DNA from 2 places in the Haliea sp. E17 genome. Region 2 is predicted to be linked to the other one. Evidence: riboswitches for the same ligand, from Rfam matches in the RefSeq annotation. Region 2 holds a riboswitch; the other holds the start of a gene.
The links. Region 2 has a riboswitch for thiamine pyrophosphate ahead of ACNKU3_RS04925 (TonB-dependent receptor). Riboswitches for the same ligand answer to the same signal wherever they lie in the genome.
Positions count from the first base shown of each region.

Region 1: linked by a shared signal. The riboswitch ahead of thiC (phosphomethylpyrimidine synthase ThiC) and the one ahead of ACNKU3_RS04925 (TonB-dependent receptor) in region 2 are both predicted to bind thiamine pyrophosphate.

Region 1 covers NZ_JBLWFK010000002.1:214,366-223,563, forward strand. The annotation lists gene ACNKU3_RS04110 (hypothetical protein) at 1-128, opposite strand, end outside; gene ACNKU3_RS04115 (hypothetical protein) at 223-2,640, shown strand; gene ACNKU3_RS04120 (hypothetical protein) at 2,679-3,593, shown strand; gene ACNKU3_RS04125 (hypothetical protein) at 3,645-3,788, opposite strand; TPP riboswitch at 3,983-4,077, shown strand; gene thiC (phosphomethylpyrimidine synthase ThiC) at 4,178-6,130, shown strand; gene ACNKU3_RS04135 (FAD-dependent oxidoreductase) at 6,127-7,236, shown strand; gene ACNKU3_RS04140 (thiazole synthase) at 7,233-8,018, shown strand; gene thiE (thiamine phosphate synthase) at 8,027-9,198, shown strand, end outside.
Region 2 covers NZ_JBLWFK010000002.1:391,749-400,946, reverse strand. The annotation lists gene ACNKU3_RS04940 (glycerophosphodiester phosphodiesterase) at 1-629, opposite strand, end outside; gene ACNKU3_RS04935 (MFS transporter) at 705-2,018, shown strand; gene pnuC (nicotinamide riboside transporter PnuC) at 2,015-2,611, opposite strand; gene ACNKU3_RS04925 (TonB-dependent receptor) at 2,620-4,758, opposite strand; TPP riboswitch at 4,826-4,930, opposite strand; gene ACNKU3_RS04920 (DUF4124 domain-containing protein) at 4,993-5,499, opposite strand; gene ACNKU3_RS04915 (hypothetical protein) at 5,698-5,838, shown strand; gene ACNKU3_RS04910 (cation:proton antiporter) at 6,003-7,817, shown strand; gene ACNKU3_RS04905 (TetR/AcrR family transcriptional regulator) at 7,814-8,473, opposite strand; gene ACNKU3_RS04900 (TetR/AcrR family transcriptional regulator) at 8,666-9,198, opposite strand, start outside.

The DNA.
Region 1 (9,198 bases), 180 kb from region 2:
ACCCTTAAGCTCAATAGCGCCAGCTCTGCCGAATTTCCGACAACGAAAGTCAGGAAAAAATTTCGTTGACGGTTTTTTTCATTTTTTTCCGGTAAAACAGCCCGTTTTTCGTTGACACGAACTTGCATCCCTAACAATACTCGAGCGCGACTTCTGGTTCGCTCGGGAATATAACGACGCGCCGGACCACTTCGGGACCATTACCTACGCGAGCTTATATACATGCGATTTGATGCCAAAACCTTCTCCATGATTCGAAAGCGCGGCAGTCAGATTGGTTTGCTCGCGTTGTCCTCACTGGTTCTGGTGAACTGCAGTTGTAAACAGGAACCGGGCAATGTCGACCTGAGCTGCGTGCCATCCAAATGCACACCCGGAGACGACAGCTGTTCGATTACAGTGGAGTTTCTCGACCACAGTGTAGCCCTCGCTCCCGATCCCTATTTTGAGGATAACGAATTCATCTCCATGTCCCCCATGGGCAAGGATAACTACACGAGCAAGACGAGCATCAAGAAGCACCCGGAATTTGAAAGTGAACATGCCTACTACCGTTATGTTTTCACCTTTGATCCCGCGGAAGCCGTCGACGGTGTTTACAAGTATGCCGCAAAAGTGAGGGGCAAGGTCACGCCACCCTATTCTGGATCAATCAAGGTCGAGACTTGCGCTGGAGAGATCACCCTGGGGGAGGCACTGGGTTCACTGCGCGTCGCGGTCGAATCGACGTCGGTTTCGGTCGAGCCTGAAACCGGCCCCGAACTGTTGCCGGACTATGTCGCCAGCGGTGCCTTTATCCCACCGGTGACGGCGACATGGACCAGCAGCAATCCCGACTGGGTGGTGTCCGAAGACAGCGCTACCGGCAAGCCGGCAATCGCCTATGTCGGTAACGCCGAAGTCGGAACATACAATGCTGATGTGTTAAAACTGACCGTTACCGCCACGATGAACGACGGGAGCGAGCAAACCGTCGTTATTCCTGTCTCTGGCTTCTATGGGTCGTTTTTTGCGCCGGGTTCCCGGGTAGTGGCCAACGTCCAGTACGCTCTCGCGGGCGATGAGGTTACCCTGTTCTATGAACCCACCTACGACAACCAATTGGAGTACTCGGAGGAAACCGCGACCTGGTCCCTGTCCTATACGTCCAGCGAAGGCGTCACCAGTGATATCATCGACGCGTTTAACGATGGCGCTGAAGAAAACGTCCGAACCTTTATCGCGCAAAACCCGGGCATCTACACTGCCAGCGTATTGAGAGAATACTATTACGTTTACAAAGGTGTCGGCGTCACGCCAGAGCTTGCTTCCCAAACCCTGAGCACTTCTGTTGAGACTCTCGCGCCAGCGGTGTACGTGACTTACCGCCCCATCGCGGAGACCATCAATATTGGTGAGCCGGTTGTCTTCGACGCCAGTGGTTCGACCTTGCCCCCCGGTTCGGAGATTGTCTGGGAAATACTGTCCCAGCCCGCCGGGGGCGCCGCGGTTATTCTCCCGGAGCCAGGTAACAGCCGGGTTGCTACCCTGACCCCGGATGTGGTCGAAGGTGAATACCAGGTGATGGCGGAGCTTCGTGTACCGTTCCGGGAGGCTACCTACAGCGAAGTGGTGACCTTCTCCTTTCTGTCCGCCCCCGTCGCCGGTCCTGCCACACAGCAGAGCAGTTTCACCGCCGGCGACACGGTGCCACTGGGCCTCGACGGTTCCACCTACCCCAGCGGTTCAACCTTCGAATACACGCTGGTTGCTGCACCCGAGGGAAGTGCCGCAGAAATTACAGCGTCCCCCAACGGGACCGGCTCACTGGTAACAGACCTCGAAGGGATGTACGAGGTGCGGCTGACGATTACCAACAACGAGGGTGAGGTCTCCGATTACACCACGCTCCTGACTGTTACCGCCGGCGCTGTTCCGGGCGCGCCTCCGGTGTTCACCGCGGCGTCGGTAGCTGTCAGTGTCGATGAAAACAGCATTAATACGGGCTATACCGCGGCTGCCAATGATGCCGACGGCGATGTACTCACTTACGCCATCAGTGGCGGTGCGGACCAGTCGAGCTTCTCACTGGAGGGTGGAGAACTCCTGTTCCTGGTCGCTCCCGACTATGAAGCGCCTGCGGACAGCAATGCTGACAATGTCTACGAGGTCGAGGTGACGGTCACCGACGACAGCGCAGACATGTTCAGCGCCAGCCAGCAGGTTCTGGTAACGGTGAATGACGTCGACGAGTCGCAGGCGGTGGCACTCGATGTGATGAGCGCGCTGCCGGTGGTGGACAATGACGGCAGCACCGATGAGGTTATCGTCATCGATATCGATACCAGTGAGCGCATGGTCGCGAATGCCGCGGTTTCGGGGGTGGGGCCAAACACAGCGCTGGTGCTCTACGGGAACTATACCGGTGGCGCCAATACCGCCAATGTCTACGACAGTAGCGGTAATCCCTTCGCGTTAGTGAACTTTGCCAACGGGGCGGTGCTCAATGCCAACAGCAGTCACAAGATCCAGCTGCAACGGGATGACGGTGATTACTACCAGGTCATCCTGAGCTTCCAGGCAAGCGGTGCTGTGGGGGACATGACGCTGGTTAATCTTTCCGGCCACAACTGTGGACCGGTGTTGAGTGATTGTCCGTAATGCAGCGGGACATGGGAATCAAGGGTGGCGTAAACCGTATGAACAAGACCAGACTGTTTGTTTCGATAGCTCTGCTGTGTCCCCTGTTGTGGGCCTGCAGCGATGGTTCCGACAATAATCGCAACACGGCAGGGGACGAGATAGTCGAACCTGAACCCCAGCCGCAAGCTGAGCCACAACCGGAGCCACAACCCGCGCCGGAGATCGAGGTCACCGATGTCGAACTGTCAGCGGCCGATATCGATGTGCTGTCCACAGTGGCAGGCGATCTCGCCCGTGGCGGGTATGGCGCCGCCGGCACCGGGCTTGTCACCCTGATGGAAAACTACCCTGAAAGCGAGCAGCTTCGCGGTCTTTACGGCGAAATGCTCACCCGCCAGGCGGGGCTTTCCCCGCGCCAGTTTGCCATTAGTGTCGGCGCGGAGCCGGTGGAGGTGGTCGACGAAAGCGGTGCAACGGTTGCGGAGACATCATCGATCTCACTGTATCAAAGCCTCAACGCGCTGGCCGATGTGCAGGACACCGACGAATACCGTGTGCGCTTCCTCAGCGGTCGGGCTGCCCTGGAGTGGCGGATGCGGGGCAAGACCCTTTCCGACCTGTCCTCCACGGAGCAGGCGGAGATCGGCGCTGTCGCGGCCGTGCATGCCACCCGCCTGGCCTACGCCGCGGTCGGAGGCGCGCAGAGCGCCGCGGGGATTTTCACCACCGAAGCCCTCGAGTCGGCTATTGAAGCCAACCTGCCGGCGGTGAGTGAGGAACTGGGTGAGACCCTGGCAATCGTATCCAGGACGTCCGCGGCGATCCAGCAGCACTACCCGATCGCGGAAATCAGCGAGATGCCGGTCTATGTGCCTCTAGCCCTGAATGCATTCGCCAATACCCGCATAGATGATGGCAGCCTCTCTGCCGAGGAGGCACTTGCCTTCATCTATTTCGCGACGGGAATCTGATTTACAGCAGCGCTCGGGCAGCCTGCTGCCGGACGCACGCGTGGCGGGAAGTTAATCCAGGTAACGTTCTCCTTGTGGATTCAGCGTGCCGGAGATGGCAATAAAAGGCTGCGCCTGCGTACGCACCCGCAGGGTGAGTGAGGCGTAGTTCCTGGCACCCGCGTGCTGGTTCAGGCCCTTGCGGATTGCAGCCATTACCCTGACAGCCTCTTCCGCGGATTGCGCGGCACACCTTTCCCTGCGGGTTTGCAAAGTGGTATTCCGTTATTTTCTGCCCAGATTGTTGAGCTTTTTGTGACAGTGCTCACCAGTCGTCCTGGCGCTGGCGGGTAAGGTGCCACACTTGTCGAGTCTTGCATTGGCAACAGAGATTGATTAGTGTGGCGCCAACATTCTTGTCGGGGTGCCTGCTTGCCAGGCTGAGAGATCACCCGTGGAACCTGACCAGGCTAGTACCTGCGTAGGGAACAAGAGAGTCACTTCGTGCGTCGCCACCCGTCCCGGGTGGCGTGTACGCAGGCCGCTTTCCCACAGGCATCTTTCCAATCCACCCCGGCGTTGCACACGCCACGGAGGATATCGCCATGGGGCGCCAGCAGGACCTGAAAGTACTCAGCCGGGAAGCACAGGCGGATATGGATTCGCTACAGGGATTTCCCGCCTCGCGAAAGATTCACGTACAGGGTTCACGGCCCGACCTGCAGGTCGCGATGCGCGAGATCAGCCAGCTGCCGACGACCGTTGCGCTGGCTGGCGGCGCCACCGAACAGCGCGCCAACCCGTCAATCCGGGTCTACGACACTTCCGGTCCCTATACCGATCCCAGTGCCAGTATCGATATCCGCAAGGGCCTGCCCGCATTGCGGGAACACTGGATCGCGGAACGCGATGACAGTGAAATCCTGCCCGCGGGAAGTTCCGCCTTCGCCCGCGAACGCCTGGCTGACGTGGCACTGGACCACCTGCGGTTCGACCTGACGCGACCGGTGCGCCGCGCGCAAGGCGGGCGCAATGTCTCCCAGTTGCACTACGCGCGGAGGGGCATTATTACGCCGGAGATGGAGTACGTTGCCATCCGCGAGAATATGGGCCTGCAGCAGGCGCGCGAACTGGGGGACCTCGGGAAACAACACCCGGGCGAGGCCTTCGGCGCCGGGATTCCCGAGGCGATTACCGCTGAATTCGTGCGCAGTGAAATCGCCGCGGGCAGGGCGATCATCCCCGCCAATATCAACCACCCGGAAATCGAACCGATGATTATCGGCCGCAATTTCCTCGTCAAGATCAACGGCAACATCGGCAACTCGGCGCTGGGTTCCTCCATCGAGGAGGAAGTCGCCAAACTGACCTGGGGTATCCGCTGGGGCGCCGATACCATGATGGACCTGTCCACCGGGGCCAACATCCATGAAACCCGGGAATGGATCGTGCGCAATTCCCCGGTACCGGTGGGAACCGTGCCGATCTACCAGGCACTGGAAAAAGTCGACGGTGTGGCCGAGGACCTTACCTGGGAGATTTTCCGCGACACCCTGGTAGAGCAGGCGGAGCAGGGTGTCGATTACTTCACTATCCACGCGGGCGTACTGCTGCGCTACGTGCCCCTGACCGCGAAGCGGGTGACCGGGATCGTCTCCCGCGGCGGGTCCATCATGGCCAAGTGGTGCCTCGCCCACCACCGGGAAAATTTCCTCTACACCCACTTCGAGGAAATCTGCGAGATCATGAAAGCCTACGACGTGAGCTTCTCGCTGGGTGATGGCCTGCGCCCCGGTTCCCTGGCGGACGCCAACGACGAAGCCCAGTTCGGCGAACTGGAAACGCTGGGTGAACTGACACAAATCGCCTGGAAACACGATGTACAGGTAATGATCGAGGGTCCGGGTCATGTGCCGATGCACATGATCAAGGCCAATATGGACAAGCAGCTGGAGCACTGCCACGAGGCGCCTTTCTATACCCTCGGACCACTGACGACCGATATCGCGCCGGGCTACGACCACATCACCTCCGGCATCGGTGCGGCGATGATCGGCTGGTACGGCACCGCCATGCTCTGCTACGTCACACCCAAGGAGCACCTGGGGCTGCCGAACAAGGACGATGTGAAAACCGGGATCATCACCTACAAGCTCGCCGCCCACGCGGCGGACCTGGCCAAGGGACATCCCGGCGCGCAGCTGCGCGACAACGCCCTGTCACAGGCGCGTTTCGAATTCCGCTGGGAGGACCAGTTCAATCTCGCCCTGGACCCGGACACCGCACGCGCCTACCACGACGAAACCCTGCCCAAGGAGTCGGCCAAGGTCGCCCATTTCTGTTCGATGTGCGGCCCCAAATTCTGCTCGATGAAAATCACCCGGGAAGTGCGCGACTATGCGGCGGAAAATGGCTATGAGGTCGCCGGTGAAACCATTCGGATGGTCGACCTCGATACCGAAATGCAGCGCAAGTCCGCGGAATTCCGCGCCTCAGGTGGTGAACTGTACCGGGAAGCCGGGGAGGCTGCAGGCGTGCCGCCGGAGCGCGCGCAGTGAATATCGGTATCGCCGGCGCCGGACTCTGCGGGCGCCTGCTCGGCTGGCAGTTGCTGCGCGGCGGCCACGCGGTGACCTTGTTCGACCGCGATGCCAGTGGCGCACAGTCTGCGGGACACATTGCGGCGGCCATGCTGGCGCCCTACAGCGAGGCGGTTACCGTGGGGCCGGAAGTCCTGGAACCCGGTCTCGCGGCCCTGGAGCAATGGCCCCGGTGGCTGGAGCTGCTGGCCGAGCACAGTAGCCGCGAAGTCCCGCTGCGTATCGATGGCAGCCTGGTCGTTGCCCACAGCGGCGACCGGGCGGACCTGCACTGGTTTCATCGCCGCCTGCGCGGGCTGGAGACGGAAATACAGGGCGACAGCTGGTGGTTGCAGCGCGAGCAGGTCGCGCTGCTGGAACCGGCGCTGAAGGAATTCTCCGAGGCGCTGTTGCTGCCCCGGGAAGGCTGGGTGGATAACCGCGCCCTGTATCTGGCACTGGGTGATGCGATCGACGCACTGGGTGGTCGGTGGCAGGTGGGCCGGGAAATTCTCGTGGTTGCTGCGGGACAAATTCGCTGCGCCGGAGGTGAAGAACGCTTCGACCTGGTGCTCGATTGCCGCGGCTTTGGCGCCAGGCAGCAACTGGAAAATTTCCGCGGCGTACGCGGCGAATTACTGCGGGTTCGCGCGCCCGAGGTACGGCTGGGCCGGCCCGTACGCCTGATGCATCCGCGCTACCAGCTGTACGTGGTGCCGCGCCCGGCCGGTGTCTACATCATTGGCGCTACCGAAATCGAAAGCGAATCGATGGCGCCGGTGACCGTGCGCTCCAGTCTCGAGCTGCTCTCTGCGCTGTACACGCTGCACAGCGGGTTCGCCGAGGCGGAGGTGCTGGAAGCCAGCGCCCATTGTCGCCCGGCTTTCGCCGACAACCTGCCGCGAATTATCCAGCGCGAGGGACTGTTGCAGGTCAACGGGCTCTACCGGCACGGATTCCTGCTCGCCCCGGCCCTGGTGAGCAGCGTCCTCGCCGCCATCGAGGGCAGCGAAGTCTGCCCGCCGATACAACTTGAACACTACCGAGAGCCACCTGGCCAGGTGGCGAAGGAGCCCAACCGATGAACGACAGCTGGTCAGCCTACGGCGTCGAGATGCACAGCCGCCTGTTGCTCGGCACTGCCCTGTACCCCTCGCCCGAGGTCATGCAGCAGGCCGTGGCGGCGAGTGGCGCCGAGGTGGTTACCGTGGCGCTGCGCCGGCAGGCGCCGGCCAACGGCGGAGGCAATACCATCTGGGATTTTATTCGCAGGCTGGACCGGCGCCTGTTGCCGAACACCGCCGGGTGCCACTCGGCACGGGAAGCGGTCACCCTGGCGAAGATGTCCCGGGAAATATTCCATACCAACTGGATCAAGCTGGAAGTGATCGGCGACGACTACAACCTGCAGCCGGACCCCTTCCAACTGGTGGAAGCGGCTCGCGAACTCGTCGCCGACGGCTTTGCGGTATTTCCCTACTGCACCGACGACCTCGTGCTCTGCCAGCGCCTGCTCGACGCCGGCTGCGAGGTGCTGATGCCCTGGGGCGCGCCGATCGGCACCGGGCAGGGCCTCGTCAACCCCTATGCGCTGGAAACCCTGCGCGCCCGGCTGCCTGCAGTGCCGCTGATTGTCGACGCCGGACTCGGCGTGCCCTCGCACGCCGCAGCCGCGATGGAAATGGGCTGTACCGCAGTGCTGCTGAATACCGCCGTGGCGCGGGCCGCCGTCCCGGAAGCCATGGCGCGCGGTTTTCGTGCCGGTGTCGAGGCCGGTCGTACGGCCTGGCTGGCGGGCGCGATGCCCAAACGCCAGACGGCCGAACCCAGTACCCCGGTGCTCGGCACCCCGTTCTGGCAGCAGTGAGGCAGTCGATGGATACAGGAACAATGCAGCCAGTCGTCTACGCCATCGCCGGTTCCGATTGCAGTGGCGGGGCAGGGGTGGAGGCGGACCTCGCGACCTTTCGCGACCTCGGCGTATACGGCTGCAGCGTGATCACTGCGCTCACCGCGCAGAACCGCAATGGCGTCCAGCGAGTGACCGCCACGCCGCTGGAACAGGTGCGCGCCAGCCTGGCCTCCCTGCGCGAATGCTATCCCCCGGCCGCGGTAAAGCTGGGGATGCTCGCCAGTAGCGATATTCAGGCGCTGGTGGGCGAGTACCTGCAGCAGGTCGACGTCCCGGTGGTCTGCGATCCGGTACTGGCGGCCTCTGCCGGCGGTACTTTGCTGGATGATGACGGGATCGCAGGCTACCGGGAACTGTTGCCGCGGATCAGCCTGCTGACGCCCAACCGGGACGAGGCGGAGCGCCTGTGCGGCTTCGCCATCGACGGCCCGGGGCAGGTGGAGGCCGCGGCCCGGTACCTGTTGCGGCTCGGTTGCGGCGCAGTGCTGGTCACCGGCGGGCATCTCGACCTCGGTGACGGCTATTGTTACGACTATTTCTGCACTGCCGGAATGGCGTTCTGGTTGCGCGGGGAACGTATCCCGACGCCGCACAGCCACGGCACCGGTTGCACCCTGTCGTCGGCGATAGCCGCCGCCCTGGGCCGGGGTTACGCGCTGGAAGACGCCGTCGTACTGGGCAGGATGGTCGTCGGCCACGGCCTGCGCCATGCGCGGGCACTGGCTGGCGGCAGCGGCGCGGTGGACCACGGTAGCTGGACCGCGCAACTCGCGGACCTGCCGGGCCTGTGGTCCCGCTTTCCCGGCGACACACAATCCGTGGAGTTCCCCGCGATGGATACTGTGCCCATGGGGCTCTACCCGGTGGTCGATTCCGCCGAATGGGTGGAAAAACTGTTTGCCGAGGGCGTATCCACGGTACAGTTGCGCGTCAAGGATGCTGAAGAACACGCGCTGCGCGAGAGCATCCGCAGGGCGGTTGCCGCCCAGCGCAGATACGGCGCACAGCTGTTTATCAACGATTACTGGCAGCTGGCCATCGACTACCGGGCCTACGGCGTGCATCTCGGCCAGGAAGACATCGCCACCGCCGACCTGGCGGCTATCGCCGACGCCGGCCTGCGGCTGGGCCTCAG
Region 2 (9,198 bases):
AGCAACAGGTAGTGTCCGGCGAGACCGGCATAGCCCCGCTGCAATGCCACTTCGCTCAATTTGCGGGTATTGGTCTGGGCCACGGGCAGGCAGGCGGAGGGCGGCAGGAAGCTGACCAGTTCGAAAAGCGCCGGATCGAGCGCAAGTATATGGAAGTCCCTTCCCGGCTCCAGTGGCGACAGCAGTTGCTGCAGGCTCTGTCGCCGGGCCAGCGTGGCGCCCCTGCTGTCGGCCTTGAGTTCGAGCATCAGGTGGTTGCGACCGCCGAACTGCGCCACCAGGGCCTGCAGGGTGGGCAGGTCCGGCGCGATGCCACCCAATTGGGCGAGCGTACATTCAGCGACACGCTGCTGCGCGCCGAACACGCGCTGCAAATCCGGGTCATGGCAGATCACCGGCTGGCCATCGGCGCTCCAGCGGATATCACATTCGATACCCCAGACGCCGGCGGCACTTGCATCGGCGAAGGCTTGCAGGGTATTTTCCCTCACCAGTTTGCCATCGTGCTCGCCGCGGTGGGATACCAGCCGGCAGCGCTGCAACGCTGTCTTGTCGGGCACCGACCGGGGAATCGCCGCCATCCAAGTATCCGCCATTGCCATTACCAGGTCCTGCAGTGTCTCGGTCATTCATCGCCCCTGTGCAGTCGCCCTGCTCCGCGTTGGGCGCATGTTAGCCTCTCCCCGGGCAAAGGGTAAATTGGCGTGAAGGAAATCCCCGGAGATCCGCCGGCCGCGGTCGCCAAACGCGAGATCCTGGCCTGGGCTTTCTACGATTTCGCCAACTCCGGCTATACCACCGTGGTGCTGACCACCATCTACAGCGCCTATTTCGTCGGCGTGGTTGCGGCTGAAATCGGCGCGGCCTCGCCGGGCATGGCCACCCTGCTGTGGACCCTGGCGATTGGCCTTTCCAACTTCGTCGTGTTGCTGGCGGGCCCCGTGGTCGGCGCCCTGGCGGACTACCACGCCAGCAAGAAACGGTTCCTGCTGCTCACCACCCTGTGCTGCATTGCAGGCACCGCGGGACTGGCCTTTGCGGGCCCCGCCCAACTCTGGCTGGCGATCACCATGCTGGTAATCTCCGCCACCGCCTTTTCCCTGGGTGAAAACCTGATCGCGGCTTTCCTGCCGGAGATCGCGACGGAAGACAACATGGGCCGGATATCCGGCTACGGTTGGGGGCTGGGGTACTTTGGCGGGGTGCTTACACTGGCCTGCTGCCTGGGCTGGATCCAGTACGCTGCCGCCGCCGGCATGCCTGCCAGCGGCTACGTGCCGGTCACGCTGCTGATCACTGCGGTGATTTTCGCCATCACCGCCACCCCGACCTTCCTGTTCCTGCGCGAGCGCGCCCGGCCCCGCCCCCTGCCCCCGGGAAGCAGCTGGCTGCACGCCGGCTTCGGCCAGGTCCTCGATACGCTGCAGCACGTGCGCCGCATGCCCGACCTGTTCCGCTTCCTCGGCTGCCTCAGCCTGTTCCAGGCCGGGGTGTCCACCGTGGTGGTCATCGCCGCCATTTTCGCCCAGGAGGTTTTCGGTTTCGACAGCCAGCAACTGATCATGCTGATCATGGTGGTCAACCTGACCGCGGCCGCCGGCGCTTTCGGTTTCGGCCACGCCCAGGACCGCTTCGGTTCAGTACCGACACTGGCCGGGGCATTGCTTACCTGGATCGTGGCCATCGCGGTCGGCGCCACCGCCAATGCCACCGGCGACGTGTGGCTGTGCGGCAACCTGATCGGTCTGGCCATGGGAGCCACCCAGGCCGGCGGGCGCGCGCTGATCGGCAATCTCACGCCGCAGGCGCGCAACGGTGAAATTTTCGGCCTCTGGGGCATGGCCAACCGCGCAGCGGCAATCGTGGGTCCGATCGCCTACGGGCTGCTCAATCACCTGTGGGCCGGCGACCACCGGATATCCCTGCTGGCGCCGCTGGCGTTTTTTGTCGCCGGGTTGCTGCTGCTGTTCAGCGTCAACGAGCGGCGCGGGCGGGCGGCCGCACTCGCGGCCGGCTAGTCCGCGGCCTGTGCCTGCAGGCAATTCTCCCGGCGCCAGGCAAGCCACCACTGCACCAGCCCCCACACCGACAGCACGGTGTAGACACAGATCAGCGCCGCGTAGATATCCAGTGAACGATCGGCATACAACCAGATTGAAGCGGCGTTGAGTACGATCCAGTAGAGCCAGGTTTCCAGCACTTTTTTCACTTCAAAATACGTCGCAGTAAAACTGAACACGGTAGTCGTGGCATCGAACCAGGGACGCGCGGCATCCGTGAAGGTACTGAAAAACCAGCCCAGGGCGAAACTGCCCAGGGCGGAGGCCAGCAGCAACGGCAGGTGCTGCAGGAAGCTGTAGTGCACCACCGGATTGTTGTGCGCCAGTGTTTCCCTGCGCGCCCAGCGCTGCCAGCCCCAGAAACCCATTACCACGTAGAACAGGTACAGGATGGCTTCGGAGTACAGGTGATTTTCCACGAACAGGTAGATCGACAACATTGAGCCGGCAATCCCGAAGGGCCAGCAGATGATCCGCTCGCGAATCATGAACAGGATATAGACCAGCCCGCACAGGGTGGCGGCGATTTCGACCAGGGTATTAAACGCCATCGCTCAACTCACAACCGCCAGGTGACGTCGACGCCGTAAGTACGCGGCGCACCGAACTGGTAATAGGTCTGGTTGGCCCAGGCGCCGAAGTCGTCGCGGGGGTCCGCGCCGACATAAAGGCCGTGCACTGCGTAGTCCTCGTCGCCGAGGTTGCGCCCCCACAGGCGGATATCGAGTTGCTGGCCGGACCAGCCGAGGCTGCCATTCAGCAGGTCATAGCTGTCCAGCTTGCCGTTGTGGTAGTACCCGTAATAACTGTCATCCCTGCCCTCCACTTCCAGCGCCGCAGTAAACCCGCGGGGCAGTTGCACACGCACGCCGGCGTTGTACTGGTATTCGGGCGACTTGGCCTGGGCGCGGTTTTTGTGGCTGACAAACTGGTTCAGGTCGAGATCGAAGGTATTGATTTCATCGACCTCGGTCTCCAGCCAGCCGATGCTGCCATACAGTTGTACCGCCGCGGTAAGGGCGTAGTCCGCCTCCAACTCCAGGCCGTAACTGGTCGCGTCCGATCCGCTGTCGAGATAGCCCACCCAGAGCCCGGCGGCAGCGTCCCACATCCAGCTTTCCAGCTGGGCATTCTCGCGGGTCGCGTAAAATAGCGCGCTGCGCAGTGACAGGCGGTCTTCGAAGGCGGTGGCTTTCAGGCCGAGTTCGCGACTGAACAGGGTCTCGTTGCCAAAGCGTAGCTTGCCCTGCATGAATTGCTGGAACGGCGCGCTCATGAAGGCGTACTGTGAACCGGCGGCGACATTGGCCCCGCCCGGCTTGTTGGCCAGGGCGAGCGTCGCATAGAGGAATGTCGTGTCATTGAGATCGTATTGCAGGCTCAGCTCCGCGTCGAACAACTGGTCGTCGCTGTCCCCGGAGACGCCGTTACTGTCGCTGTAGTCGTCGTTGAACTGCTCGACCCGCAGGCCGGCACTCACTCCCAAGCGCTCGCCGAGGCCGTATTCCAGTTCGCCGTAGACCGCATAGCGATCGGTATCGTAGTCGGAATCACTTTCGTACAGGCCGTACCAGGCACTCGGGTAGGCGTAGTGCAGTCGCTCTTCGTTGTGATTGGCATACAGGCCAATCACGTAGCGCAGGCTGCCGCGGGAACGGTCGTCGTCACCGCCGAGCAGGCGCAATTCCAGCGTGCCCTGGCTGCGATCCCGGGCGAATATTTCGCGCGCGGTGTCGTAACCGTAGCTGCAAACTGCGATTTCGCAGACCGGTGCCGAGACCCAGTCGACGTCGTAATCGTAGAGCGAATCACCGTCCAGCCAGGTGGCGATAGCCTGGAGGTGGGTGGATTGACCCAGCCGCCATTCACCCCGGGCACTGAAACCGTCCAGATCCTGCTCGTCGCTGCCGGGCTCATCGCTCCAGGTGGTGCGGTTGTTCTGCAGCGAAAAGGCATCGTAGCCGTTATCACTTTCGAAGTGCTGGTAGCTGAAATCGTAGCTGCCGTTGCTGCCCGGTTCCCAGACCAGGCGGACGCGACCGGTCAGTTCGTCGTAATCCGCGGTGTCATCGCCGGTATAGGCGTTCTCGATGTAGCCGTCGCCGGTATTCTGCTGTACCGCGATACGCCCCTTGAGGCTCTCACCCAGCGGCCCGCTGAGTACCGCGCCCATGTGGTAGCTGCCGTAGTTGCCGACGCCGCCCTCCAGTTGCGCCTCGAAGCTGTCGCTGGGGACACGCGTTCCGATGCGGATCATACCGGCGTGCCCGCTGGCCCCGTAGCGGGTGCCCTGGGGTCCGCGCAACACCTCGACCTGCGCGGTATCGAAGAGCATCCCGGCACTGGCCACTGCGCCGAGTTCGAGGTCGTCGATCACCAGGCCGACGGAGGGGTAGTACTTGGGTTCAGCATACTGCTCGAGATCGCCGATGCCGCGCAGTTGCACGAACCGGCTGCGCGAGGCACCCGAGGACCAGCTGACATTGGGCGCCGCGCTGAGGATATCTTCCAGGTGACGCGCGCTGCGTTGTGCCATTTCCGGCTCGCCGATCACACTGACACTGGCGGCGGAGGTCATCAGGTCAACCGGGCGGAAATCGGCGGTAACGACAACCTCTTCGAGCGCCTGGGCGAAAACGGCACAGGGGGTGCCGGCAAGGGCAAGTGACAGTAAACAGCTTCGACGGCGCGCGAACATCGCAGGCTCCCGGGTTATTCCAGTTGGCAATCCGGCAGCGGCGCGAAAAGGCGACAGACAAACAAAAACAGAACTTTGCACCTATCCCTACGCCGGCATTATCCGGATCAGGTTCAAAGGGTTCGTCGCGTCGGCGACGTCTCAGGCACGCAGGCCTCCCCTCAGGAGAGCGGGGATTCTAGATCAATGCCCTTCCCCGGGCAATCACCCGCGATACCCGGCCGGGGCGGGGAGTCAACGGACGGGCCGCAGCAATATCGGCCGCATCAACTGCGAATTGTGGCTGCGCGACCAGGCCTCGGGATCGACGCCCGGTCGCAGGGGCGGTGGCCGGTCGTGGTACGGCGGGCGTATCGGGCGCGGATAGTAGTTACCCCAGTAGGGGGAATACCAGTAGTCCTGTTGCTCCTGATCCGCTGGCTGGTAGCCAGCAGGCGCCGGTGAGCGCTGGGACAACTCGCGAATTTCCGCCCGGTGTTTTTCCCGCTCCCGGCGGTCGGCGGCCATGCGGTCAGTGGTCTCCCGCATGGCTTCCAGGCGCTGTTGCGCATCCGGATCGACATCGGGCGAATTGACCCGGAGGGTCAGCGTCTCCGCCTGGGCGGTGTCTTCCGGGGGCGTATCGGAAAAAGTTACAACGCCGCGCTCGTCAACGGATCGGTACACCGTGGTCTGCTGGCTGTCGGCACCGGCATTGGCTGCCACCAGCACCAGGGCGAATATCACCCGGGGGAACCTCATACCTGCAACTCCCTGCAATCGACCATGTCCAGTATAACCCAGGCCCCGTGCGGCGAGAGGCAGCACGCACGCAGCGAATACAGCGCCCCGCCATAAAGAAAACGCGACCTGGTTCACAGATACAGCAATTGCCGCTGGCAGTCACGTACAGGCTGCCTAGAATCAACCCTGTTGGGGTCCTTTAACGCGGACAATGATATGGAAAACAACAGCAAGAAAACCAGCGCTTACCTGCTCAATGGGAAGCAGGAACCGGCCGGGGGGCCGACCAGTCTCGCTCTGGCGACATTGACTCTGGGGATTGTCGCCGTCATCGCAGTCAGCGGACTGATCGTATAAGCGTAGCAAACCGGCCTGCCGGCCCTTTCCGGGTCGGCCGGCCGGCCACCTGCCCCGCCCTACCCGTTTTACTCCTTCACTGCCACCATCCCCAACCGGGCTTCAACCACTGCCCCGGCTCACGTACCATGCACAGATAACACTGCGCCGCCGGAATAGCCTCAATGCAACTTTCCGCACTGTCGATCCTTGTCAGCATCGGTCTGCTTTCCCTGTTTTCCCAGTGGCTCGCCTGGCGCATACGGGTTCCCGCGATTCTATTCCTGCTCGCCTCGGGACTACTGCTGGGCCCGGTGGCCGGCATCCTGGAACCCGACGCCCTGTTCGGCGATCTGCTGTTTCCCTTCATTGCACTGGCGGTAGCTGTCATCATCTTCGAAGGCAGCCTGACCCTGAATCGGGAGGAAATCCGCGGTCACGGCGATGTCGTCCGGCGCCTGATCAGCTGGGGTATCGTCATCATCTGGCTGTTGGTGGCGCTGATGGCGCACTGGTTGATCGGCCTGAGCTGGGGCCTGTCTTTCCTGTTTGGCGCCATCATGACGGTGACCGGGCCGACCGTGATCATGCCGATGATCCAGGCGGTCCGGCCAACCCGGCCGGTCGCCAATATCCTGCGCTGGGAGGGAATCCTGATCGACCCGATCGGCGCCATTCTCGCGGTCCTGACGTTTTCGGTGGTGGTTGCCAGCCAGGACAGCCACGACTGGGCTGACCTGCCCCTGCAGTTGCTGCGCATCCTGGGCACCGGTTTCCTGGCGGGTGGTCTCGGCGGCTTCCTCTGGGGTATGGCGCTGCGCCGCTACTGGATACCGCAATTCCTGCACAATGTGGCCACCCTGCTGGTGGTGTTCGCGATCTACGCGTTTTCCGACACCCTGGCCCACGAATCCGGCCTGCTTGCGGTGACCGTCATGGGCGTCTGGCTGGCGAATACACCGGGTATCCACATCCGCAGCCTGCTGGATTTCAAGGAAAGCCTGAGCATCCTGCTGATATCGGCCCTGTTCATCCTGCTTGCCGCGCGCCTCGAGTTCGAGCAGATGCAGGTGGTGGGCTGGCCGGCACTGGTACTGATGCTCGGCATCCAGTTTTTTGCCCGCCCGCTGAAGGTCGCGCTGTGCACCCTCGGTTCGAGCCTCAACTGGCGTGAACGGGCCCTGCTGGCCTGGATCGGGCCGCGCGGCATTGTCGCTGCGGCCATTACCGCGGTCTTCGCCGAACGCCTCGAGAGCGCCGGGGTGGAAGGCGCCCAGTTGCTGGTGCCGCTGGCCTTTGCGGTTATCGTTGGCACGGTCGCGCTGCAGAGCCTGACAGCGCGACCGCTGGCCCGGGCGCTGAATGCCTCGGCACCGGCGCCGGAAGGTGTCTTGATGCTCGGCGCCAACGCATTTTCCATCGCGCTGGCCAATACGCTCAATGACGCCGGCTTCAACGTGGTGATCGCCGACAACGACTGGGACAGCCTGCGCAGGGCGCGGATGTCGGGCCTGCGAACCTACTACGGCAACCCGATGTCCGATCACGCGGAACGCACGCTGGACCTGACCGGCATCGGCTATCTTTTCGCCCTCTCCCGCAACAGCGAACTGAACCGCCTGGCCTGTACCTACTTCGCCCACCCGTTCGGCAGACAGGGCGTGTACATGCTGCCGGTCAACCTGGAGTCCGGGGAAGCAAGCAACAGCAAGCGCAAGCCCTCGAGCGAAATGCCCGGACGGCGGCTGTTCACGGACAACGCCAGCCTGTCAAAACTCCTGAGCTCGGTCAGTCGCGGCGCGGAGATCCGGGCTACCCGGCTGAGCGAGAGCTACGGCTACAGTCAGTTTCTCGAGGACGGGGACAAACAGCGCATCCTGCTGGTTGCCTGGAATGAACGCGGCAAACTGCTGCCCTGGTCCAAGCGCTGGGCGAATACCCTGGAGCCTGGCTGGACCATAGCCAGCATTTCGGCCAGCAGCCCGGAGGAATCCGCCTAGACCAGGTGGGGATTGGCGTTGATACCGTCGAGTACGAAATCGATCAGCGCCTCATTGACCGCCTTTTCATCGGCCAGGCTCGAGGGGAACATCCAGTCGCGAAACAGCACCGCCGCGAGCACGGCGCCAAAGGATGCCCGTACCATCAGGCGCGGCGCTACGCGGGTACTGTCGCCATCCAGTCGCCCGCTCATCACCTCCGCCCCGTAATCGAAGTAGGCGCGCAAACCATCGATCTCACCGAGGCCGTTGATGCCCTGGTTTTCATAGGCCTGTGCGACGATCAGTGAAAGAAAGGATCCGGAGTGGGCACGGATGAACGCCTGCAAATCCGAGATGTAGTCGCGCGCTGCGCTGCGGTGATCTTCCGCGGAGTTTTCCGCCCGCAGGTGTTCCACGTTGAAACGGAGAAAGTCTTCTTCCAGTGGTTTGAACACCGCCTCGTGGAACAATTCCGCCTTGGAGGAAAAATAGCGGAACAACTGGGCCTCGGTCACTTCGGCCCCTCGCGCGATCGCCGCGGTGGTCGCGCCGCTGTAGCCGCGGTCCTGGAACTCGCCGGCTGCCGCCGCCAGAATCCGTGAGCGCAATTCCCCGGCGGAGCGGCGGCGCCTGCGTTCGCCGCCGGATACCTTGTTGCGTGACGCTTGTGCCATGTACTCCCCATCGGGTTAGCCGAGCCGGTCCAGTCTGCCGGCGCTCCCCGGAAGAAAGCGCCAGTGTGGCCATGATAGTGGATACTACTATACGGGAGAATTGCAACGCGCGCCCGGCACGGCTATCGCGCCAGGACCATCGGGGCGGCGTGCCGGGGTGTTGTGATGCGCGGGCTGTGACGTTACCGGAAGTTACTGCGATTTTTTGCGCGGGCCCAGCAGGCTTTGTATTTCGCCACCGAGCACCGAGCGGGTTCGCGCAGAGCTCCAGCTGGTTTCCCCGAAAAGCGTCTGCAGGGAGATGCCGTGTACCAGGGCGATGAGTTGCTGGGCGATGCCGGGGGCCTCCTCGCGCTGGCCGTAGCACTGGCAGATAACCCTGCTGATATCTTCCTGGGTCTTCTCGGTCCACTCCCGCTGCACCTCGGCAAACACCGGGTCGTGACTGGCGCGCTCCCAGAAAGCCATGTAAACCCGCCAGCGGCGCAGGCTTTCCTCGTCGTAGATAGTCATCGACAGCAGGACTTCGAGCAGGTCCACCGCGGGGCCTTCGATGGTTTGCAGAAACCGGTCCCGCCCCTGCTCGGCGATGTGCAGGTAGGCGAGCGACAGAACCTCGTCCTTGTCGTCGAAGTAATGGGTAATCATGGTGGTGCTGCAGCCGAGTTCCTCGGCGATCCGCCGCACCGTGGCGGCTTCCCGCCCTTCCCGCGCGATGAGGTCGG